DNA from 2 places in the Marinococcus sp. LNHM4E3-1 genome. Region 2 is predicted to be linked to the other one. Evidence: a T-box and tRNA genes for the amino acid it is inferred to sense, from the RefSeq annotation. Region 2 holds a T-box; the other holds one or more tRNA genes.
The links. A T-box is a leader RNA that pairs with one kind of tRNA and senses whether it is charged. The one in region 2 lies ahead of ileS (isoleucine--tRNA ligase), so its partner is inferred to be a tRNA-Ile.
Positions count from the first base shown of each region.

Region 1: it has a tRNA-Ile gene. The T-box ahead of ileS (isoleucine--tRNA ligase) is inferred to sense a tRNA for this amino acid. The anticodon was not compared.

Region 1 covers NZ_JBQLID010000005.1:151,189-159,412, forward strand. Annotated here, with positions in the region: gene ACTRXI_RS07370 (Na/Pi cotransporter family protein) at 1-1,074, shown strand, start outside; gene ACTRXI_RS07375 (DUF456 domain-containing protein) at 1,169-1,651, shown strand; tRNA gene ACTRXI_RS07380 (tRNA-Asn) at 1,730-1,804, shown strand; tRNA gene ACTRXI_RS07385 (tRNA-Met) at 1,806-1,882, shown strand; tRNA gene ACTRXI_RS07390 (tRNA-His) at 1,904-1,979, shown strand; tRNA gene ACTRXI_RS07395 (tRNA-Ile) at 2,004-2,080, shown strand; tRNA gene ACTRXI_RS07400 (tRNA-Ser) at 2,111-2,203, shown strand; gene ACTRXI_RS07405 (superoxide dismutase) at 2,565-3,176, shown strand; gene ACTRXI_RS07410 (peptidoglycan D,D-transpeptidase FtsI family protein) at 3,319-5,445, shown strand; gene rpmG (50S ribosomal protein L33) at 5,630-5,779, shown strand; gene ACTRXI_RS07420 (5-formyltetrahydrofolate cyclo-ligase) at 5,863-6,426, shown strand; gene ACTRXI_RS07425 (DUF92 domain-containing protein) at 6,416-7,186, shown strand; gene ACTRXI_RS07430 (HAD family hydrolase) at 7,242-7,997, shown strand; gene ACTRXI_RS07435 (rhomboid family intramembrane serine protease) at 7,990-8,224, shown strand, end outside.
Region 2 covers NZ_JBQLID010000001.1:33,693-41,916, reverse strand. Annotated here, with positions in the region: gene ileS (isoleucine--tRNA ligase) at 1-1,895, opposite strand, end outside; T-box leader at 1,950-2,181, opposite strand; gene ACTRXI_RS00215 (DivIVA domain-containing protein) at 2,219-2,731, opposite strand; gene ACTRXI_RS00210 (YlmH family RNA-binding protein) at 2,841-3,629, opposite strand; gene ACTRXI_RS00205 (YggT family protein) at 3,646-3,918, opposite strand; gene ACTRXI_RS00200 (cell division protein SepF) at 3,937-4,365, opposite strand; gene ACTRXI_RS00195 (YggS family pyridoxal phosphate-dependent enzyme) at 4,426-5,103, opposite strand; gene pgeF (peptidoglycan editing factor PgeF) at 5,123-5,962, opposite strand; gene ftsZ (cell division protein FtsZ) at 6,053-7,228, opposite strand; gene ftsA (cell division protein FtsA) at 7,267-8,224, opposite strand, start outside.

The sequences.
Region 1 (8,224 bases), on a different contig from region 2:
GGGCTGCAGAGCTCGTCGGCGACGATCGGGCTGCTGCAGGAGCTCTACAACCAGGGGGCGATGCCGCTTGACGCGGCGCTGCCGGTGCTGTTCGGCGACAACATCGGGACGACCATCACCGCGGTGCTCGCCGCGATCGGGGCGTCGGTGGCGGCCAAGCGGGCGGCGCTCACCCACGTGATCTTCAACCTGATCGGGGCCACCATCATCCTGATCCTGCTTGTGCCGTACACGCTGTTTATCGGCAACCTGCAGGAATGGCTGAACCTGAACCCGCCGATGACGATCGCGTTTGCGCACGGCATTTTCAACGTCTCCAACACTTTGATCCAGCTGCCGTTTGTCGGAGCGCTGGCGTACCTGGTCACCAAGCTGGTGCCGGGCAAAGGGGACGAAATCGAATACAAAGCCAAGCACCTCGATCCGGCCTTTATCCAGCAGTCCCCGGCCATCGCGCTCGACCAGGCGAAGCTGGAGACGCTCAGGATGGCGGAATATGCAGGTAAAGGCCTCCAGAAGAGCGAAAGTTACCTGGAGACCAAAAATAAAAAGGACGCGGAAAACATCGTCCGGTACGAAGAAGCGATCAACAACCTGGACAAAAATATTACGGATTATTTGATCGGTATTTCCGCCCGCTCTTTGTCTAAAGAAAATTCGCGGAAACACTCAGTTGTGATGGATACTGTCCGCGACATTGAACGTGTCGGCGATCACATGGAAAATGTGATGGAGCTCGTAGACTATCAGCTCACCAATAAAGTGACGCTTTCAGAAGAAGCGTACAAAGACTTAAATGAAATGTTCACGCTGACGATCAGCACGTTTAACCGTGCTGTCGAAGCACTTGAAAAAGATGATTATGAGATTGCCCAGCAGGTTGCCAGACAGGAAGAAGATATCGATAAGATGGAGCGGAAGCTGCGTAAAAAACACATCCTGCGCCTGAATGAAGGCAGATGCTCTGGTTCTGCCGGTATCGTGTTTGTCGACATGATCAGTAATTTAGAGCGTATCGGCGACCATTCTGTGAATATTGCCGAAACGGTACTGGATGACCGGGAGGTTTCATAAGAAAAAGAAGGAGGCGATCCTCCTTCTTTTTTATTGATTATATAGAGAGAAAAGCGGCTATAGAATAATCATACATCTGCAAAGGGAGGTACGTATGGAACTGATATGGTATTTACTGGGGATTGCCTGCTACACACTGGCGCTTGTCGCGGTTGTTTATCCGATTCTGCCGGGTGGTATTTTTCACGCAGCTGCTGCCCTTATGTTTGCACTGGGCTACGGGTTTGCAGATATCGGTGTAGTCTACTGGGTGATTCAGGCAGTTATTGCGGTGCTGCTGTTTGTAATTGATTACGCGGCTAATTATTATGGTATCCAGCGGAGTGGAGGTACGAAATACGGCATCTGGGGGAGCCTGATCGGTCTGGTTGTCGGCCCGTTTATCATTCCGGTCGCCGGCATTCTGATTGGCGCACTTGCCGGAGCTGTTATTGGAGAGTTAATCGGAGGCCAGAAATCGTGGAAGCAGCTTGGTAAAATTGGCGTAGGATCTGTCGGCGGGTTTGTCGCAAGCGTTGTTATAAAGGGCGGTATATTGCTAGTGAATGCCATTTATATTATAATAATTCTTGTTTAAAGAAATACAAAAATCTGTTTGACGCGTTTTTAAGGAAATGATATAGTAATTACTGTCGTAAAAACGGCAGTAACACATTCCGCAGTAGCTCAGTGGTAGAGCAATCGGCTGTTAACCGATTGGTCGCAGGTTCGAATCCTGCCTGCGGAGCCATGGCGGCGTAGCTCAGCTGGCTAGAGCGTACGGTTCATACCCGTGAGGTCGGGGGTTCGATCCCCTCCGCCGCTACCAATATATTTACATACTCATACGGCGGTTGTGGCGAAGTGGTTAACGCACCGGATTGTGGTTCCGGCATTCGTGGGTTCAATTCCCATCAACCGCCCCATTTTTTTGTCTGCAATGCTTTTAAGGACCCTTAGCTCAGTTGGTTAGAGCAGACGGCTCATAACCGTCCGGTCGTAGGTTCGAGTCCTACAGGGTCCACCACTTTAAGAAGCAGTGGGTAAATATGCATCTGGAGGAATACCCAAGTACGGCTGAAGGGGACGGTCTCGAAAACCGTTAGGAGCTTTACGGCTCGCGAGGGTTCGAATCCCTCTTCCTCCGCCATTATTATGTTAAATACTCATTTTTATATAACTGGACAGCTAACTTTTCCGCAAAGGCCGGAGAAGTTTTTTTATTTTGAAGACAGCTCTGGGCGGGACGTGGCAAATCGGGAATATAGACGCTTTTGAGGGGCTGGTTTTTCCATGTGCAGCGAAAGCTGGTTAGATTTTTATGTTTAAAGAAGAAGTATAAGGGAATAATCAACCTTGGCAGGCTTTCTAGTTGATTACAGCAGAAAGCCGATTTGAAAAATAAGAATTGTTTTGGTAAAGTGAAAGTAGACTAAGTGTAATTTTGTATACTAAATTAACGCAAAGTCACTTTAAACAAATCACCAGAACTTTCAAGGAGGGCATTTTGTATGAGTACACATCAACTACCAGATCTACCTTATGCACCAAACGCATTGGAGCCTCATATTGATGAGCAGACAATGAATATTCACCATGATAAACACCACAACACGTATGTGACAAAATTAAATTCAGCCTTGGAAAATCACAGCGATCTTCAAAACAAGAGCGTTGATGAACTGATCAGCGATTTGAACGCTGTACCTGAAGATATCCGTACCGCAGTAAGAAATAACGGCGGCGGCCACTCCAACCACTCCATCTTCTGGAAGCTTCTCAGCCCTAATGGCGGCGGCGAACCAAAAGGCGAAGTGGCAGATGCCATTAAGAGCAAATGGGGAAGCTTTGACAAGTTCAAAGAAGAATTCGGCGCAACAGCAGTTGGACGTTTTGGTTCCGGCTGGGCTTGGCTCGTATTAAACAACGGCGAGCTTGAGCTTATGGATACGCTCAACCAGGATTCACCGATCATGGAAGGTAAAACTCCACTTCTCGGCCTTGATGTCTGGGAGCACGCGTATTACCTGAAGTATCAAAACCGTCGTCCGGATTATGTAGCAGCATTCTGGAATGTTGTAAACTGGGACGAAGTTGAAAAGAACTATCAGGCAGCTAAATAATATATTTAAAGAGTCCGTTCCCGCTTTCCGGGAACGGATTTTTTCTGTTTAGGAAGAGAGCAGAAGTTCGGCAGCGGCTTTTTTCTATGCTATACTTAACTGGAAACAAGCAAACTTACATATATTAAGAGAGGGATTGCGTGTGGCTTCCAGAAAAAATAAAAAACCTTCCATTCCTTTTCGGCTGAACGTACTTTTTTTCGCTGTTTTTATATTGTTTTCAATATTGATCCTGCGGCTTGGATACGTACAGATCGTTGAAGGTGATACGTATGAAGAGGACGTGAATGAAACGGCCTCCACATCGGCGAGCCGGGTCGATGCTCCGCGCGGAATTATGTACGACCGCAATGGAACCGAGCTGGTGGATAATAATCTTATTCTGACTTTAACGTATACGAACCAGAGAAGCTATGAGGATGAAGAACGCCTCCAGACGGCTGAAGAACTGGCTGAACTGATTGAATTTGATGAAGAGGAAACAGACCGTGAGAGCATGCCGGAAAGAAATTTGCAGGACTACTGGCTGTTAACGCGTGAAAGTGAAGCGGAGGAGCTTGTCTCAGACAAAGAAGAAGAGCGCCTTATGGAAAACGATAAAGATCCATATGAAGTACAGCTCGACCGGATTACTGATGAACAATTGAATGATATCAGTGACGAAGAGCTGGAAGTTGTAGCCATCTGGAGTGAAATGATTTCGGGTTACTATGACTCGCCGCAGCGTGTTAAACGGGATTTGACAGAAGAAGAGGCCACGGCCATCAGCGCCCGTCTCGATGAACTTGATGGCGTGGATGTAACGAGAGACTTCCGGCGTGACTATCAGTATACGCAGGCCTTCCAGAGCCTTTACGGGAAGGTGGGGTCTATCCCTGAAGAAACCGTATCCGAGTTTCTTGCTAAAGGATATCAGCGCTCCGACGAGGTTGGCCAGAGCTTTCTCGAGGAATACTATGAAGACACGCTGAGAGGCAAAAAGGGAACTGTCAGCGGTGAGGATGATGACGCCGAGGAGACGAATAACGGAAGCCGTGGCAATGACCTCGTGTTGTCGATTGACATGGATCTGCAGCAGGAAGTACAGACGATACTTGATAATCAGATGGGGCAGTCGGAAGGGTCGTTTCCAAACGATCAGCAGGCCTATGTGACTGCAATCGATCCGAATACAGGGGAAATACTTGCTATGAACGGTTATGATGATCAACTCGGGAACGTAACGAATACGTACGAGATGGGGTCGACAATCAAACCGGCAACAGGCATGATCGGCCTCCAAGAGGAAGTTATCACGGAAGATACAAAAATTAATGACAGGCCGATTGACCTTCCAGGCCCAGGAGGAGAAGTCGAATCTTCTCACGAAATCGGCACAATAGATATTGTCGGTGCTATCCAGGAATCATCCAACATATTTATGTCCGAAATTGCGATGCGGCTGATGGACTATGAGTATGGAAGCGGCGATGGTTTCAACGATCAAAAGGTGGACGAGGCATATGCGACAATGAGAGACTATTATCATCAGTTCGGGCTTGGGGTGGAAACCAGCATCGATCTGCCATCAGAAGCTACTGGTTTAAATGCTGGGAGGCAGGTGCCAGGCAGCTTGTTGTTCTTCTCCTTCGGCCAGCTTGACACGTACACACCGCTGCAGCTGGCGCAGTATTCCGCGACTATTGCTTCCGACGGTAAACGGATGGAGCCTCACCTCGTGAAAGAAATTCGTGAACCAAACCGTAATACGGATGAAATGGGTGCAGTGCTTCACCAGTTTGAACCAGAAATGCTGAACCGGGTTAATATTGACAAAGAATACTTTGATATTGCCCAGGAAGGTATGTACGATGTGGTAAACACGGATTTGGGAACCGCGGACAGCTATTTCACGGACGTAAATATGGAAATTGCCGGGAAAACAGGGACGGCCCAGCGCAGTGTCCGCAGAGAAAGCGACAATGAAGTGGTAGAGGTAAACAACCAGACCTTTATCGCCTACGGGCCGTATGAAGACCCGGAGATAGCGATTGCGGTAGTCGTTCCTAACGCTTATTCGAGTGATGAGGGTGGACGCTCGGGTATCGCCAACAGCATTGCCGCTGATACGATGCAGGCATATGTGAATCTTAAGGAAGAACGTCCGGGAGCCGGAAACAGCGAAGACGAAGCTGAAGGTGAAAATGAAGAAGAGGGCGAAACCACGGACGACAATGAAGAAAACGCAGGAGACGAAGAAAACTCCGGCGGCGACGGGGAAGAACAGTAATCCTGCTGGAATAAAAGACTGCAGCAAGTTGTTTTGTTCTTAACACTTTTTACTGATTTGCCGCTTTTACAAAAAATATTCTTAACTTTCCTGAGAAAAACTAACATCACAGACTTGAAGCACAAATAGGAATCTGATAGTATTACTAAGTATGAAAAATGTACGAAAGTAGGGAGGGAATCACATGCGTGTACAAGTAACGCTTGCCTGCACAGAGACTGGTGACCGTAATTACATCACCAGCAAAAATAAACGCACAAACCCTGAGCGTATTGAGTTGAACAAATATTCTCCTCGTTTAGGAAAGCACACTCTTCATCGCGAAACGAAATAAGCAGCAGGAGATTACATCTCCCAGCTGCTTTTTCTTTTGTCTTTAAAGCATGGTCCAATGAAAAGACATGGGAGGGCAAATAATTGAATAAACATATGCTCCGGCAGCAGGTAAACAGCGCCTATCAAAATCTTTCCGGAAGTGATCGCTTGGCGGCAGAAAAAAAGATTTATGAGTACTTATTCCAATGGAGCGGATGGAAACAGGCGGAGACGATTGCTGTAACTGTTTCGCTCAAAAATGAAATAAATACCGGGCCGATTATTGAAACGGGATGGCAGCAGGGAAAGCGGATGTGTGTACCTAAAATTGAACCTGAGCAACGCGGAATGGATTTTTATGAAATACAGGAATTCGGTGAGCTCGAGCGCTCGATCGGACAGATATATGAGCCTAAAAAAAGTGTCTGTCCCCTGGTGCCTCCGGAGCAGCTGGATCTTGTTCTTGTGCCTGGTCTTGTATTTAACAGGCAGGGCTACCGCGTTGGGTTCGGGGGCGGATACTATGACCGCTTTTTAAACCGGGCGGATTTTGCTACGGCCTCCCTGATTCATCCTTTTCAGCTTCAGGAGCGTATTCCGGTGGAAGCGCACGACGTGCCGGTCCAAACCCTTATCAGCAGCGAAGGCCTCATTCATGTGGGGTGAAACGGCACTCGGTTTAGTATTCGTGCTGTTTTTAATGATGATTTGGCAAAAAGGATCATTAACGTTTACCGCAACGGTATCAGCCGGAGTGCTCGGCACGCTTATATACACATGGACAGGGTGGCTGGGGGCAGCAGCGCTGCTTACTTTTTTTGTAAGTTCGACAGCTCTGTCACGTTTGAATAAACAGGAAAAGGAACAGCGGGACAATGGGCAGGTATGGGCGAATGGAGGACCGATGCTTATATTTGCTGCTTTGTCCAGCGCCGCTTCGTGGGAAGGGTTTTTAGCTGCTGCTGCAGGTGCAGCGGCGGCAGCAAATGCGGATACGTGGGCGTCAGAGCTTGGCCGCCGGTTTGGAGGCCGGCCGTTTCACGTGCGCAGCCGAAAACGAATAGAAAACGGTTTTTCCGGAGCGGTTTCCGGAGCAGGAACGCTGGGAGCTTTTGGCGGTGCTTTGCTTGTGGGAGGGGTAGTTTATTTTATTTCTTCAGAGCCGAATGTCTTTATGCTTATTGCTGTAAGTGCTGCTGGCGTATGTGGCTGCTTTATTGATACATTTCTCGGAGCCTATACAGAACGGATGAATCGCTGCAGCGTATGTGGGTCCTATACGGAAGCTGCAGTCCATCATGGAAGGAAAACCATTCACGCCTCGGGCATTTCATGGATGACAAACAACGCTGTGAATGCGTTAAGCTCCTTTGGAGGCGGTGTGGTGGTTGTGGTGCTGTACATTGTTTCTTTCTTTTCCTTTTGATTTCGCCTTTAGCGGGAGGTTGCTATAATAGAAGGAAGAAAGGTGGCACAAGTACATGCGCTGGACAACGATTTGTTTCGATCTGGACAATACCCTCTACGATCACGAAAAAGCTTTTCAAAAAACAATCAAAGCTGTGTTTGTTTCCATCAGACAGCAGATGAATAAAGAAGCTCCGTTCGTTCATGAAGATAAGTGGTTCGAGGTGTTTAAATATCACTGTGATTTGTTTTGGCGGGAATACGAGGAAGGCACTCTTACGCAGGAGCAGTACCGGGTAAAGCGGTATGCAGAAACGATGCACGTGTTTGGGCTCCCGGCGTCACGCCGGGAAGCACTCGAGTTTCATCAGGAGTATGAGCAGCGGCTGCCGGAATTCAGCGAACTGTTTGAGAGTGTACCTGGTTTGTTGGAATCGCTCACAAAAAGCAGCGTCCGCCTCGGTATTATTACAAATGGGTCAGAGAAACTGCAGAAAGAAAAGTTTTATCAGCTTGAGCTTGATCGCTGGATCGACCACCGTCATCTTTTTATTTCTGAAATGTCCGAAGCTCCGAAGCCGAAAGCGGCAATTTTTGATGAAGCGCTGCAGCTTATGGATAGCCGGAAAAAACGGGCGCTGTTTGTCGGTGACTCGTGGGCCCATGATATAAGGGGAGCGGAAAATGCAGGATGGGAAGCTATCTATGTGAACACCCGCGGGGAGAAAGCAGGACCTTCGGCAAATACAGTAAAAGAGTTTAGCGAATTCAATCAGGCAGCCTCATATTTAAGAGAAATAGTGGAAGAAGGACGGCGTTCGGATGTCTAAACGGGAAGCTCACCAGTTTTGGAAATTTACAGAGCAGCTTATGGAGGAAGAATCCTTCCGCCTGATTGACGTCGGTCCGGACCGGAAGCGCGTATGGCTTCAGGGGGATGTGGACGGACAGCCCTGGATTGTGCGCATGGCACGGGTGGAATATGAGCGTCTCGGGCGGCTGGAAGAAGACAGGCATGAAGCGGAAAAAAGCTTTCACGGGTGGAAACGGCGACTCG
Region 2 (8,224 bases):
AGCCGGTGATCCGCCTGATAGTCGACGCTCGACACCCAGAGCCTTAGAATATCTGCGCCGAGCTGCTTTGTGATGTCGTTTGGCGAAATTGTATTACCAAGCGATTTGCTCATTTTTTTGCCTTCTCCGTCCATCGTAAAGCCGTGGCTCAGTACGGAACGGTACGGCGCTTTTCCGGTAACCGCAACACTTGTTGTAAGAGAAGAGTTAAACCAGCCGCGGTACTGATCGGAGCCTTCAAGATACATATCAGCCGGACGCTGCAGAAGCGGAGATGCCTCAAGCACTGACTGATGGGACGAGCCGCTGTCGAACCAAACGTCCATAATATCCATTTCTCTTGTAAAAATGCCGTTTGGACTGTGTTCCGACGTAAAGCCTTCCGGCAGCAGATCGGCTGTCTCCCACTCAAACCATACGTTGGAGCCATGGCTGCGGAACAGCTCGGCTACGTGCTGGATGGTCTCATCGTTAATAAGCGCTTCGCCGTCCTCAGCATAAAAGACCGGAATTGGCACGCCCCAGGCACGCTGTCTTGAAATACACCAGTCGCCCCGGTCACGCACCATGTTGTACAGTCGCGTTTCTCCCCATGCCGGAGTCCATGTCACCTGGCTGATTTCGTCTAAAAGCTCGCCCCGGATGTTTTCGATCGATGCAAACCACTGGTCAGTCGCCCGGTAAATCACCGGCTTTTTCGTTCTCCAGTCATGCGGATAAGAGTGGCTGAAGAAGTTCAGCTGCAAAAGCGCCCCAAGCTGATCGAGGTTATCCGTAATCGCTTTATTCGCCTTATCGTAAAACAGTCCTTCAAAGCCCGGGGCTTCGTCGGTAAATACTCCTTTATCGTCGACGGGACAAAGTGTTTCCAGACCGTACTGCTGTCCTACCACAAAGTCTTCCTCCCCGTGGCCCGGAGCTGTGTGCACGCAGCCGGTACCTGCATCGAGCGTTACGTGATCGCCGAGAATGACGAGGGAATCCCGGCCGTAAATAGGGTGCTCGGCCATGACGTATTCCAGATCGCTGCCCTTCATGCGCTTTGTAATCTCATAGCCGTCCCACTCAAGCTTTTGTTCAAGCTCCTCGAGCAGTCCTTCGGCTACGACATACTTTTCTCCATTCGCCTTCACGACGACGTAGTCAAGCTCTGGATGAACAGTGATCGCCAGGTTTGCCGGGATCGTCCACGGAGTCGTCGTCCAGATGATAAATTTTTCATCGCCCTCGAGAACGTCCTTGCCGTCTTTAACCGCAAACGACACGTAAATCGACGGAGAGCGCATATCGTGGTATTCGATCTCTGCTTCTGCCAGGGCCGATTCCGAGGATGGCGACCAGTAGACCGGTTTTTTGCCTTTATAAATATGGCCGCGCTTGGCCATTTCGCCGAATACCTGAATCTGCTGGGCTTCGTATTCATGATGCATCGTCACATATGGGTTCTCCCAATCGCCTCTTACTCCGAGACGTTTAAACTGCTCCCGCTGCCGGTCAATTTGTTTTTCCGCATATTCTTCACACGCGGCACGGAACTCAGCTGTCGTCATTTTTTTCCGGTCGACTTTTTTGTTTTTCGAAAGCGCCGTTTCTATCGGAAGCCCGTGAACATCCCAGCCCGGCACGTACGGCGCATGGTAGCCTGTCATTGATTTATAGCGGACGATAAAGTCCTTGAGTACTTTATTCAGAGCGTGCCCCATATGGATATCCCCGTTGGCATAGGGAGGTCCGTCGTGCAGCACAAACAGCGGGCGGCCTTCCGTGCGGGCCTGCACCTGCTCATAGATGTCCTGCTCGTTCCACATTTTCTGGCGTTCCGGTTCTTTATTTGGTAGATTGCCGCGCATTGGAAATTTGGTTTTTGGCATTAACAGCGATTCTTTGTAACTCATTTCCGCATCCTCCTTTTTTTCTTACAACAAAAAGAGCCATTCGGAGCCCCTGTGCATAGGGGCGAGAATGACTCGCGGTACCACCCTGATGAGCGCAGGAGGCTATACGGCTCCCTGCCTGTCTCTTCATTGGCAATAACGGCTTTTTCAAAGCCGCCTTAACTTACTGCTTTGTTCAGTTAAGGAACTCCGGGGTGATAACAAAAATGCCCTGGTTCTGCGCTTACACCAACCGCAGATCGCTGAGACCGGTACATTACTGCCTGCTCCCCTTCAACGTTTATCGAATATGATAATGCAAAAGTATAATCTAGTTGCTGGTGTTAGTCAAGACGTTCGCCGTCGCCTGCATAAACGTCCGCCTCAGCCGGTTCTTCCTCGGAAAGATTCAGCCATTCATCCGAATGAAGCATTTCCATCTGAGCTTCGAGCAGCATTTTAAATTTGGTCTGGTAAACAGAAGCCTGCTTTTTCAATTCTTCAATTTCAAGCTCGATCCGGCGGGATTTGTTCAGGGCATCGTTGATAATCCGGTCCGCATTTTTCTCCGCTTCCTTCACCGTCAGCTGCCCTTCCTTCTCGGCATTTTTCCGTACTTCTTCTGCCGATTCCTGGGCTACATAAATCGACTTGTTCAGCGTTTCTTCAATGCTTGAAAAATGATTAATCCGGTCTTCGAGCTCTTTTGTACGGTCATACAGCTCGTCACGTTCACGAATCACATCTTCAAAATCCTTAATGAGCTGCTTTAAAAAATCGTTTACTTCATCTTCGTCGTATCCCCGGAAACCTCTTGTGAATTCCTTATTATGAATATCCAGTGGTGTTAAAGGCAAAGTCTTTCACCCTTTCTACAATTCAAGTATGTATACCGGCCCGAAAGCCTGCTGCCTTTTACTGCATTCGCGGCGAAAAAGGCAGTTCCTTCCTTCAAAAGAAAAAAAATTATTTCTTTCTTTTCTGCTCTTTAATTCCGTACACAATCCGCTGCTTATCTTTTTTCGTGCGTCCGAGCACCTCCATCAATTTGGAGCGGCCAAGCCCGCGTACCGAAACATAATCCCCGGGGCGCAGCATATAGGAGGACTGGTCGACCTTTTTCCAGTTCACGCGCACCTTCGCTTTTTCTATGAATGGGAGCGTTTTGCTTCTTGAAAGCCGGTATGCTTCTGCCATAAATGTATCAAGCCGAAGCGAAGAAACCGTCGTTTCGCGTTCCACCCACTGCTCTTCTATCGGCAGCATAGCGGAAAACGGTTTTTCCACCGGCGTTACGGAAACGTTGGCGATTTTGGGAAGGTTCAGCTCAATATAGCTGCGGACTTCGGCAGCTGCTACGAATTGAAAGCATCCTTCCCCTTCCAGAATATCACCGAACTTCTCCCGTTTTAACCCGATGCCCATCAGGGCCCCGAGAACATCCTTGTGTTCAAGAGAAGCGAATTTCTGCGGATAGGATATTTCAAACAATATCAGCTGAAAATCCTCCTGCTCCGGCTGTTCGTAAAACGGATAAATCAGCGCCCGCTTTCGCTCAGCATCATCGTTTCCCCCGGCAAAAGCATAATGGACAGTTTCATCTTTTCCGATGACTGACGCTAAAATATCCCGCTCCCGCGGATCAAGAAAATCGGTCAGCCGTCTTTCGAAGTTTGTTTCCACTGCTTCTTTCCAGTCTGATGCCTGTTCCACCCAGGCTCTTTCTTCCGGCCGGAAGTGTTCGAGCATATTCATGTTGTATTCACCTCAATTAGAACAACGCCCCGGCATTGAAAAACAGCGCCCGGATGCCGGATTCTGCAAAAAAGAGTACGATGATTGCCACAATCGGCGAAATATCAAGCGGGCCGAGCGGCGGAATAAATCGGCGGAATGGCTCCAAATACGGTTCACAGATCGAACCGATAAACTGGCCGATCGTAGATTCTCTCGCGTTCGGGAACCAGGACATGAAAATATATACAATTAACACAATCCGGTAAATACTGATTAAACTAATCAGCAAAGAACCTATAAGCTGCATAATCTCTCTCCTTTCTGTCTAATAATGTTCATCCCGTTCGGACATAATATCTGTAATAGCTCCAGAAATATCCACATTGTCAGGTGCGCAGAAAAAGATGTGGCTGCCAACCTTCTGAATGTCCCCGCCGATGGCATAGACAGTACCGCTTAAAAAATCAACGATACGCCGCCCCTGCTCCTTTGGCACCCGCTGCAGATTAATGATCACTGCTTTCCGGCTGCACAGGTGATCGGCGATATCCTGCACTTCTTCGTAGCTGCGCGGCTCTAAAAGCATCACCTTCGAGGACTTCTGTACACTCTGCAGGCTCACCACGTTGCTCGGCGCTGCCCCCTGCCTGTTTTCATACTGGGCATATTGTTCTTCTTCAGAAAGAGGAACCTCCTGTTCGACCACATCGTCGTCCATTTCAAAAAAACGCCGGAACTTCGAACGCAAACTCATCTTCTCCTCTCCTTTTTACACAGAGATACCAGCTGTTTTGTTACTTAACGCCGGATTCTTTTATTCACCTACAAGCGAAGTACCGAGACGAATATGAGTAGCGCCTTCCTCAACAGCTACCATATAATCGTTGGACATTCCCATGGACAAATAACCGCAGGGAGCATGCGCCCAGTTTTTTTCCTGGATACGCCTGCGCATCTCATTCATCTGCCGAAAAACCGGGCGGGTTTTTTCAGCGTCCTCTTCAAATGGAGCGAGTGTCATTAATCCTACGATCCGAAGGCCGGGAAGTTTCACCAGTGATTCGATAAACGGCTCCACTTCCTGAAGCCCAAGCCCTGCTTTGCTCTCTTCCCCGGAGACATTCACCTGCACAAAGCATTCGGTGACTGTTTCCCCAGAGCGTTTATTGATTTCCTCTGCCAGGCTCCAGCGGTCCAGCGAATGAATGTATGCACACTTGCCGATAATCTTTTTCGCTTTTTTTGACTGCAGGGTGCCGATAAAATGAATATCCGCCCGTCCGGAAACAGCTTCGTATTTTTCAAGAGCTCCTTCCACACGGTTTTCCCCCAAATTGGTTATTCCGGCTTCTACTGCCTCTACCGCCCGCTCCGGAGACACGTACTTTGTAACAGCAATGCATGTCACATCCTCCGGGTCCCGGCCGGATGTTTCACAGGCGAGGCTGATGTTACGCTTTATCACTTTCCAGTTGGATTCCACCGTGTTCAAAGTGCAGCATCCTCCCTGTCTATATAATATAGATATAACTCATCATTCGTCCAGTTTTCCCGTTCTCACGACGGTGGGAGAAAAACAGTTTTTCTTCAGCATAAGTACAGTAACCGCTGACAGCAATACGTTCAGGCGGCAGGCCTGCCTGTTCAAGCAGGAGTTTATTGGCTGTTTTTAAATCAAGCGCGTACCGCCCGTTTGCCTTTTGGACCCACGGCTTTCCGCTGGAAAAATCCTGTTGATTCTTAAGCGCTGAGAGAACTGTTTCATCCACTTCATAATTAGATCCGGATATAGCCGGCCCAATGGCCGCATATATTTGTTCAGGCGGGATGCCTTTATTTGCAAAAGCCCGTATCATTCCAGCTCCGATGCCAGCTGCAGTGCCTTTCCATCCTGCGTGGGCGAGCCCTGCAACCCCGGAGTTTTCTGCATAAAAGAACAGAGGAACGCAGTCAGCATAAAAACTGACAAGCGTTACTTCCTTTGATTGGGTAATCATGCCGTCAGCTTCTGCCACAGAGGTTTCCCTCTGCTCACTTCCTTTGCCGGCGTCATTGCGGCCGACTTCTACGATACGGCTGCCGTGCACCTGTTCTTCAGCAGTCCAGGTAGAAAGGGGCCGCCCGATATGTTCGGCAGTGATCATACGGTTGTTTATCGTTATATTCCTGTCTTCCCCTACATGAAAAGCTGTGTTACGACTCTCGTAGGGAGGCTTTCCCGAACCGTTTACTCTTGTGGTAAAGCCGGCGGCCACTGCTTTGCTGTTCATTTCCAGCTCGAGAATGCCGTTTGTTAAAAGGTGAAACGGCTCAGGCTGCATGCCATCACGACCCTTCTGCTTATTGATCAATTATACGGCTTCATATAGATTACCTCAGCCTTAGCGAAGAAAAGCGGGCCGTATCCGGCCCGCTTTTTTTCTTCTATCGCCTGCCCGCGCTTAACGACGGCGCCGGTTGCGCAGGAACGTTGGAATATCGAGTCCTTCATCTTCTTCCTGTCCATCTCTGGACGGTTCGTTTTCAGATACAGGCTCTTCCTTCCAATCCTGCTGAGGCGCAGGCTGTTGTGGCTGCTGCGGCGCCTGCTGTCTTGTCGGCTGCTGACGGGAAACAGTCTGGCGGCCTCCGCCGCGCGTCCCCTGCGCACTCCGCTGGTCCTCACTATCCTGAAACCCTGTAGCAATTACTGTAACTACGATTTCGTCTTTCAGGTTCTCGTTAATAACCGAGCCAAAGATCATATTAACATCCGTGTCCGACGCTTCAGATACGATCTCAGCTGCTTCGTGCACTTCAAACAGGCTCAGGTTGGATCCGCCGGTAATGTTCATCAGCACGCCCTGAGCGCCCTCCACGGACGTTTCAAGAAGCGGACTTGATATGGCTTTTTTCGCCGCTTCCACAGCACGGTTTTCTCCGGTGGATATACCAATACCCATCAACGCAGATCCTTTTTCGCTCATGATCGTTTTTACGTCGGCAAAGTCAAGGTTAATAAGCCCTGGTACCGCGATCAGGTCACTAATGCCCTGGACGCCCTGGCGAAGAACATTATCCGCTTCACGGAACGCTTCAAGCATCGGTGTGCTTTTATCCACAATTTCAAGCAGACGGTCGTTTGGAATAACAATCAGCGTATCCACTTTTTCCTTTAAAGAAGAAATTCCGTTGGAGGACTGCACCGCACGCTTTTTACCTTCAAATGTAAACGGGCGTGTAACGACGCCTACGGTAAGTGCCCCAATTTCTTTGGCTACTTCAGCAATAACGGGAGCAGCACCTGTGCCTGTGCCGCCGCCCATACCGGCTGTAATAAATACCATATCAGCACCGGTCAGCGCTTCTTCGAGCTGCTCTTTGCTTTCTTCTGCAGCTTTTTTACCAATTTCGGGGTTTGCTCCAGCCCCCAGGCCTCTTGTCAGCTTTCCGCCTAATTGAAGCTTTGTTTCTGCTTCTGATAATTTCAGCGCCTGGGCGTCTGTGTTTACCGCAATAAATTCTACTCCCTGTAAACCGTTCTCAATCATACGGTTCACAGCGTTCGAACCGCCACCGCCGACACCGATGACTTTAATCTGGGCTAGCTGGTCCATATCCATTTCAAATTCCAACATATGTGGTCCTCCTATATAGTCGTTTTATCCTTCGTTACTTATTCAAAGAAAGATTTAAATACGCTTCGCATACGCTCTTTAAATCCAGGCTCCTCCGGATCTTTTTCTTTCGTCCGGTTTTGCTGGCGCGTGTTTGAACCATTACGGTAATTAGCTTCTCCTGCTGAAGCCGGGCGGTCTGATTCTGCATACTTCTCAGAGCGGCCCGCTGCTACAACGGACTCCTCTCCACTATGAACCTTCATGCTTTTATATGCAAATTCAATCAAGCCAATACTGGCTGTATACGTAGGTTCACGTACGCCGATGTAGTCCGGCATTGCAAGACGGACGTGCTGCTTCCAAATGTCCTGGGCAAGCTCGAGCGTCCCCGGCATCATGACCGCACCTCCGGTTAATACATACCCGCCCGGAAGATCATGATAACCCATACGGTTGATTTCCTGCTGCACTAATGTAAGAATCTCTTCCATTCTCGGTTCAATAATTTCTGCCAGTTCGAGCTGCGTGAATTTTTTCTGATCATTATTTCCAAGCGTCTGAATGGAAAATGACAAATCATCAGAAGCATCATCAATAAAGGCATGGCCATGCTCGAGCTTCAGGCGCTCGGCCTCTTCAGCGGTCGTTCTGATACCGACAGAAATATCGTTTGATATATGACTGCCGCCAATCGGAAGAAAGGACATTGTCTGCAGCTGGCCTTCCTGGAATACAGAAACCGTCGTCGAGCCGCCGCCAATATCAATTAAGGCTACTCCAAGAGAACGCTCGTCCTTTGAAACAGCTACACTCCCTGAAGCCAACGGCTGAAGAACAATGTCTGCAATTTCCAGTCCTGCTCGCTCCACACAGCGTAGTAGGTTATGTAAAGCGGTTTTAGCTCCTGTAATAATAGTGCCTTCCATCTCCAGACGAGTACCGAGCATGCCGCGCGGATCTTTAATTCCATCCATTCCGTCTACAATAAACTGGGCTGGAATAATATCAATAATT